Regions from separate parts of the Oceanobacillus luteolus genome, predicted to be linked through region 2. Evidence: riboswitches for the same ligand, from Rfam matches in the RefSeq annotation. Region 2 holds a riboswitch; the other holds the start of a gene.
The links. Region 2 has a riboswitch for thiamine pyrophosphate ahead of tenA (thiaminase II). Riboswitches for the same ligand answer to the same signal wherever they lie in the genome.
Positions count from the first base shown of each region.

Region 1: it holds a riboswitch for thiamine pyrophosphate, as region 2 does, so the genes downstream of both, thiW (energy coupling factor transporter S component ThiW) here and tenA (thiaminase II) in region 2, are expected to answer to the same signal.

Region 1 is NZ_JBHUDE010000162.1:8,767-13,056, reverse strand. Features, by position in the region: gene ACFSBH_RS19025 (APC family permease) at 1-190, opposite strand, end outside; gene ACFSBH_RS19020 (aminotransferase family protein) at 244-1,596, opposite strand; TPP riboswitch at 1,904-2,014, shown strand; gene thiW (energy coupling factor transporter S component ThiW) at 2,094-2,591, shown strand; gene motA (flagellar motor stator protein MotA) at 2,873-3,655, shown strand; gene motB (flagellar motor protein MotB) at 3,648-4,290, shown strand, end outside.
Region 2 is NZ_JBHUDE010000150.1:16,049-20,338, forward strand. Features, by position in the region: gene ACFSBH_RS16335 (CNNM domain-containing protein) at 158-1,399, shown strand; gene ACFSBH_RS16340 (GTP pyrophosphokinase) at 1,465-2,199, shown strand; TPP riboswitch at 2,273-2,381, shown strand; gene tenA (thiaminase II) at 2,535-3,233, shown strand; gene ACFSBH_RS16350 (DUF3953 domain-containing protein) at 3,288-3,512, opposite strand; gene ACFSBH_RS16355 (ArsR/SmtB family transcription factor) at 3,701-4,033, shown strand; gene ACFSBH_RS16360 (cation diffusion facilitator family transporter) at 4,049-4,290, shown strand, end outside.

The DNA of each region.
Region 1 (4,290 bases), on a different contig from region 2:
CATAGGTGAGGCCAACAAATACAACCATTATTCCACCAATAACAAATGCTAGGATCGCCCCCAATGATCCAGCCTGATTAATCCAAATCCCGGTCGTTACAACCCATCCCCAACCGATCATTGCACCAAAAGCGAGCGCTAGGACATCTTTGTTACCTAGCAGTTTAAGTAATTGTTGATCCGAATTCATTACACGTCCCCCTTACTGGAATCCATGGTGAAATGCTTCACCAAAATCGCAGGTTATTTTAAAGTTGCTGACAGTCCGTTTCTAACTTCTTTGATGGCATCGTGCAGTTTTTCGGTCATTGTTTCAATTTGCTTCTTGTTAATGATTAAAGGAGGGGAGAAGCAAATGATATCTGTATCTTCATACGTTACAGCACGGCAAATGACTCCTCTTTGATGCAATGCTTCAATTACTTTTGGTGCTACTTGTAAATCTCTGGAAAATCTTTTGTTTAAAGCAGGGTCTTCCACAAGCTCCACTGCTCCGAGTAGGCCGATAGCACGAACATCACCAACAATGTCCAAGTCTTCTTTCAGCTTGTTAAAACCTTCGAGCATTACTTCTCCCATTGCTCTCGAATTCTCCACCAGCTCTTCCTCTTCTAAAATTTCAATGTTTTTCAGTCCAACAGCAGCTGCAGTCGGGTGACCACTATACGTGTATCCATGGAATAATGTTCCGGAAGACTTATCCTTCAGTACATCATGGATTTGATCAGATACAATCACTCCTCCAAGTTGGATGTAGCCACTTGAAACACCTTTTGCAAAAGAAATCACGTCAGGCGTGACACCATAGTTTTCAATACCAAACCATTTTCCAGTTCGTCCAAATCCAGTGATGACTTCATCGGCAATAAATAATATTCCATAGTCATCACAGAGATTGCGCACTTCTTGAAAATAGTCCTTCGGCGGGATAAGTACTCCACCAGCTCCTTGAATTGGCTCAGCGATAAAAGCTGCAACTGTTTCAGGTCCCTCACTTTCAATGACTGATCGAAGGGATTGGATCGCTTTTACTGTTCCATTTCCATATGGATTATCGGCGTGGTAAATATCAACCATCATTTTACCTGCCATGCTCCAAAATTCAGGGATACCTGTAGCACTTGTTGATGCAGCTGCCACCCCATGATAAGCACGATTAAGTCCAATGATTTTTCTCTTTTCTGGCTTGTCTTGAATTCTCCAGTAATGCCTTGCTAGTTTGATCGCAGTATCATTGGACTCTGAACCACCAGAAGTAAAAAACACAGCATTTAACCCTTTAGGAGCAATGGAACTGATTTTTTCAGCTAATAATATAGCAGGCTCATTACTAAACGTAGAAAAAGTGGAACTGAATGCTAATTTTTTCATTTGTTCTGCAGCTGCTTCGACTAACTCTTCTCTTCCGTGGCCAACATTGACATTCCAAAGTGATGACATGGCATCAATGTAAACGTTGTCATTTTTGTCAGTTAAATAAATTCCTTCGCCTTTTTTAATAATAGCTTTCGGTCCATTAGCTTGTTGTTGCTGTATCGATGAAGTGGGATGGATAAAATGTTTCTTGTCTAGTTCAATCAGTTTTTCTAACTCCATAGTGATACCTCCTTTTAATATAAAAAACCAGTAATATAGGTGGAAGCATAGCGTTTTTCTGTGCCATACATCCACGCAATATCACTGGTTTTATCTAATGGAATGCTCTGTTTGTACAACAGAGTCAATTAGAATAAGCAGCTATTATAGTTTTATTATTTATAATTTAACGAAAATTAGTACGGATGTCAAGAGGAAATAATATCAGTTCAACTTTGTTTTTGGTTTTTAGTACCTTATGCTGAAAAATCTCCATAGTTGACATACTCACTACATTTGGTAAGCTTATCACGAATCTAATAAGCTTTAAAACTACTAGGGGTGCCTACAATGCGGGCTGAGAGGAAAGGCTATTCTTTCCGACTCTTATCGACCTGATCTGGTTAGTACCAGCGGAGGGAAGTAGTGAGGTAAATTCTCATACTTTTTTCTGCCGTCAGGTCCTATGGATCTGGCTTTTTTATTTCTTTGGTTCCCTATAAAGTGGAGGTGAAAGGATGAATAAAACACGTTTGATCACTACCATGGCAGTTTTTATTGCGATTGGCACAATCAGCGCGCAATTGATTTGGTTCCCGGCAGGAGTGGCAAGAGCGTATCCAGTGCAGCATGCCATCAATGTCATGGCGGCTGTTGCATTGGGGCCGGGCCCGGCTGTTGTCATTGCGTTTATGATCAGTTTATTACGCAATATGCTCGGACTTGGAACATTCCTGGCGTTTCCAGGTGCAATGGTTGGGGCGTTCTTGGCTGGAGTACTTTATAAAAAAACGGAGAAGAGGTCACTTGCTGCTGTAGGTGAAGGTATCGGAAGCGGCATAATTGGCGCATTGTTTGCGGTTCCGTTTGCCCATGTTTTTATGGGTTCTTCTGTTGGTGCATTTGCTTTTATCCCAGCTTTTCTAGTCAGTAGTGTATCCGGTGCTATGCTTGGGTTACTTGTTGTTACGAAACTGTATAACCGGAGTATGGCTCGAAGTAATGGAAGACTTTAATAACAGATTAGAAAAACATATTGCTGATCTAGTTATAAAGTAGGTTAAGGAAACGTCAACTTTTTAGTTGGTGTTCTTTATCCATTTCATGTAAGTGAAAGTCTTAAATAAAGACAAATAAACTTTGCATCGATATACTTCTCAAAATACAGAACATTCTACGTTTAAAATATACCTTGATATCCACCGAATTATCCCGATAAAAGATATAGGGCAAAAGACCGGGTTGTTAATTGGAAAACAATCAAACTTAAAATATATCGCAATTGAGGTGGATATCTTTGGATTTAACGACGATAATCGGATTGCTAATTGGTTTACTTGCAATTGGATTAGGGATGATATTAAAAGGTGTGAGCTTATCAGCCTTATTCAATCTGGCGGCTATCCTTGTAATTATTCTCGGAACAGTAGCATCAGTAATGATAGCTTTCCCTGCAAGCACGATTCGAAAAGTCCCGTCATTTTTTCGGATATTATTTACAGAACAGAAATTGGACAACAAAGCATTGATTCAACAATTTGGTGAGTGGGCTGATCTGACAAGGAAAGAAGGTTTGCTCGCATTGGAAAGAGAAATAGAATCCATCAATGACCCTTACATATCCAGTGGGATTCAAATGATGGTGGATGGACAGGAAACAGAGTACATAAAAGATGTTCTGATAAAGAAAATAGAAGCAATGGAAGAAAGGCATGAGGAAGGGGCAGGCGTGTTTACGCAAGCTGGTACATATGCTCCAACATTAGGGGTACTAGGTGCAGTAGTAGGACTTATTGCGGCATTAGCTGATATGTCTGATACAGATGCTTTGGGATATGCGATTTCTTCTGCATTCATTGCGACGTTGTTGGGGATTTTTACGGGGTATGTGTTATGGCATCCCTTTGCGAACAAATTACGGGAGAAGTCTAAAAAGGAAGTACAACAAAAAGAGTTGATTATAGAAGGTATCGTTTCGTTGGCTTATGGTCATTCCCGTTCCATGATGGTGGAGAAACTGAACGCTTTCCTTTCTGAGAAGGAAGCGGGCGAGTTGAAACAGGAGAATTCATATGAGTAGGAGAAAAAAGAAAAAGCGGACGGAAATTAGTGAATCCTGGCTACTTCCTTATTCTGATATGCTCACGCTTCTACTCGCACTATTTATCATTTTGTTTGCCGCCAGTGAAGTGGATTCCCAAAAATATGAGAAGCTGGCACAAGTATTTCGTGGTGAGTTCTCGCTAGGTGGTGCTGGAATACTGGAAGAGGAGTTACCTAGAAAGACACCGGTGAACGATAATGAATCCGATGAAAAACCTATTCCAAAAGAACATTCTGATGAAAGCGAGGTTCCTGATGAAGGGACTTCTGATCGATCACCATTGGAGCAAATGAAAGAGAGCATCGACACCTATATCGAGGAGCATGAGTTGGAAGAAAAATTCCAAACAGCACTCTCAGAGGAAGGCTTGAAGCTGACTATTGTCGACGATGTGTTTTTCGATAAAGGCAGTTCCGAAGTAAAAGAGCATGCAAAGCAGACAGCGGAAGAGGTTGCAGAGCTTCTTTACTTCGATCCGCCGCATGAAGTCATTGTTAGTGGACATACGGATGATATTCCGATCTCGAACAGCTCATATGCTTCGAACTGGGAGCTTAGTGTCGCTAGGGCCGTCAATTTCATGAAGCTTATGCTTGAAAATGAAAAACTGG
Region 2 (4,290 bases):
ATCTCTCCTTTTAAATTCTTATATTCATCATAGAACATCACGTTACGTGACGTGCAAGGAAAAGATTAAATTATGTTGTTTCCGAGGCAAATCAGGGAGTACTTGTAAATATCATCTGGAATGACAGAAAAATGTTTGGAAAAGTAGGTGTAATGTTTTGACTATCTTATTCATCAGTATCATTATCCTTTTTATCGCATCCAGTTATTTTTCCGGCAGTGAGACAGCACTTACAGCAACGAATGAAATGAAGCTGCAATTGAAGGCTGCGAGTGGGGATAAAAAAGCAGAGCGATTACTCAGGCTTGTTAATAACCCGGACTTATTCATTCCTGGAATCTTAATAGCTAATAATGTTCCAAATATCGTACTTCCTTCTTTAGTGACGATTGTGGCTCTGGAGTTTGGATGGAATATTGGAATAACAACCGCTGTGCTGACGGTTTTAATTATTATTTTTGCGGAAGTAATGCCCAAGTCGGTCGCAGCAGCTTTTCCTGAAAAGATTGCTTACATCGTTTATTATCCGACCATGCTTATTCTAATGATTTTAAAGCCGTTTATTTGGTTATTAAATTTACTGACGAAAACTACCATTAGATTGTTGGGGAGAAATCAGGTACAAGAAGTTACAATCTCTAAAGCGGAGATGCGGGCGATGGTTGATATTGCACATACAGAAGGAACTTTTAGGAATGATGAAATGTCTCGCTTGAAATCGGTATTGGATTTCCAGACGTTAAACGTGTCCGATGTATTAAAAACGCATCGGGTGGAAATTAAAGCTGTTCCGGCAAATATATCCTTTGAAGAAGCGGAAGAATTTTTACTATCAAACCACCATACACGATATCCAATTTATGACGATGATATTGACAATATTGTGGGTGTCTTTCATTCTAAGTTTATTTTAAGGTGGGCAAAAAATCGGGATAAATTGATTAAGGATTTCTCTGATATGGATCCCTTGTTTGTTTATGAATTTAATCTGATAGAAGATGTATTTAAACAAATGACTGAGAAGAAAAAGCATATTGCAATTGTATTGGATGAATACGGAGGAACAGAAGGGCTCATCACCCACGAGGATCTGATTGAAACGATGATTGGTGAAGATATTGAAGATGAGATGGATGAAGACGACGCACTCATCCACAGCCAGACGGATAGAGAAATTATTTGTGATGCTAGACTTTCCCTGCACCGCCTAAACAACGTTTTTAAAATTAATCTTCCTGAAGAGGCCGACAACGTGGCAGGATTTGTTTTGAATCGTTATAGCCATTTGCCCGAAGAAGGAGAAGAGTTCACTTATGAAGACTTGGAATTTGAAATTTTAGAAGTAAGTGAGAGGAGAGTGCATTTGGTAAGAATTAGAAAGCTGTACTCTGCTCCCTGAAATGAGAAATGCTAGGATATCCATTATAATGGAGTTAGAACCTTGAACGAAGGGAATAAAAAATAATGGATATAGTAGAACCTTTAAGTATAGAAGCCGTCGATGATTTAAGAAAAAAAGTTACAAGATTCGGCATGGCATATAAATTTGCATTAGAAGAGATAAGTACGAAGGTGAACATTTTAAAAGAAGAGTTCCGATTGATCCATGATTATAATCCAATTGAACATGTGAGTACACGTGTGAAATCTGCGGAAAGCATAATGAACAAAGCTCATAGGAAAGGATTACCGTTATCTTTAGGGGTTATTAAGGAAAATATTAGGGATATAGCTGGAATTCGTATCACCTGCTCATTTGAATCAGATATTTACCGTATTAGTGAAATGATCCAATCACAGTCGGATGTTGAAGTAATTGAAGTAAAGGATTATATTAAGCATCCGAAGCCAAATGGGTATCGCAGCTTACATCTTGTCTTGAAAATTCCCGTCTTTATGTCGGACCGGGTTGAAAAAGTTTATGTCGAAATGCAAATTCGCACGATAGCTATGGACTTTTGGGCGAGCCTCGAACACAAAATATATTATAAATATGATAAACAAATACCTGGGCATTTGACAGAACAATTAAAAGAAGCCGCTGACACTGTAGCAGAACTGGATCGAAAAATGGAGCATCTCAATCATGAAATCAATATCTTGAAAGAAAACGATTCTCAGGATGGAATAGAAAGTCATGCATTTAATCCGAGGGAATTGATGTTAGAGATGATAAGAAAGAATCATATCACAGAATAGCTGGCGTGCCTTCATCAAGGTCTTCCCTTGATAACTGCTCTCGAATATGCAATAGTATAGTTAATAGAATATTTCTCACCACTAGGGGTGCAAAATTGCTGAGAGAGTCAGTTGGAATACTGTCTCAACCCTTTGAACTTGATCTAGTTTATGCTAGCGAAAGAAAGCGGTGTACGTATGACTTATGAGCGTAAATTCGTATACATAGGCCGTCTTTTTCTTATGCAGAAGAAGGCGGCTTTTTGCTTGAACGGGCGATGTAAAAATCGTATAGCATTTGCCAATCTCTTTGTGGTGCGAAGGAATTCTATACCAAAAAAGGGAGGAAGAGAAGCATGAGTGAACAGTTTACAGACAGACTATGGAGAAAGGTACAACCGATTTGGGAGGCGTATTTGGATCATCCGTTTGTGAAGGGGATTGGGGATGGGACACTTAATAAAGAAAAATTTAAACATTATATGAAGCAGGATTACGTATACTTGATCGAGTATTCCCGAGTCTTTGCGATTGGAAGTGCTAAAGCGCCTGACCTAGAGACGATGACGATGTTTGCGAATTTACTGCATGGCACGTTAACTATGGAAATGGAGCTGCACAGGGAGTACGCAGCAAAGTTCGGAATTACAAATGAGGAACTGGAAGCGACAGAACCATCATCAACTATGACAGCATACACGAGTTACATGCTGAATGTTTCCCAACTTGGAGGCGTGGAGAATGCCATCGCGGCAGTGCTAGCCTGTGCATGGAGCTATAACTACATTGGTAAGGAACTGGTGAAGTGGCCAGGAGCTGCAGACCATGAATTTTACGGAAATTGGGTAAGAATGTATTCATCCGAAGACTTTACTGAAATCGCTGAGAACTGTAAAAACCTTATCAATGAATATGCAACTGGAAAGTTAGAAAGAGAGCTACAAGCACTTGAAGATATTGTGGTGAAAACGAGTAAATTTGAGTATATGTTTTGGGAAATGGCTGAGAATATCGAGATGTGGCCGACAGATAAGATACAATCGACAGTTGGATAAAAGTACTGCTTATGAGGAAGTGCCTAGAATGGCACTTCCTCCTATTACTTTCATTTATAAAGCAATTTTCAAAGAGACTGCAAAGTTGAAAAAAGCAGTCAAAATCAATATATATCCAATGGACCTTTGTTTTTTTTGCAGCTGTTCCGCTCCCATCGCAAGTAGCAAAGCCCCGAGTAAAAACAATAAAATCCATGATACGTTCATACTTTCATTGAACTGACTAACGAGAGCTAATGCAATAACTGAAATTGCTAAAAGCACCTTGATTATCTTCAATATCCATCCCTCCCTGTGCAGAATCATCATAACATTTATATGCAGCTAGAATATACTAAAGCATGTTCATCTATATCGTTTTACGGGTAAAGTCAAATCAATATACTTATTTGACTCGGATTGTTTTTTGTTTTATAGTCAACATATGAACATATGCTCATATAATAAATCTTAGAGGTGCAATAAAAATGACGGAAGAGCAAAAACTAGAGGTTTTTCGTGAAGAAGAGCAGCACTTGGACGCAGAGACGTTGTTTGTCGTTTCCCAAACATTCAAAGCGTTGGGGGATCCGACTAGAATACGTATTTTGAATTTATTATGTACCGGAGAACATTCTGTCAATGATATCGCGGAGACTCTGGACTTAAGTCAATCAAGTGTATCTCATCAATTACGGTTCTTAAAAAACTTAAGATTGGTGAAGTATAGAAGAGAAGGCAGAACGTTGTATTACTCGGAAGATGATGAACACGTCATGAATTTACTGAAGCAGGCAATTGAGCATGCTTCTCATCACTAATTAGGGGTGCATAACATGGGACACGATCATGGACATGATCATTCGCATACTGCAAATAAAAAGGTGTTATTCATAAGCTTTCTCATCATTACCGTTTATATGATCGTTGAGGCGATCGGTGGTTTCCTTACGAACAGTCTAGCTTTGTTGGCGGATGCAGGACATATGTTAAGTGACGCCATCTCACTTGGAATCGCGTTACTTGCTTTTAAGTTTGGGGAAAAGGCTGCAGACTATAGTAAGACATTCGGTTATCG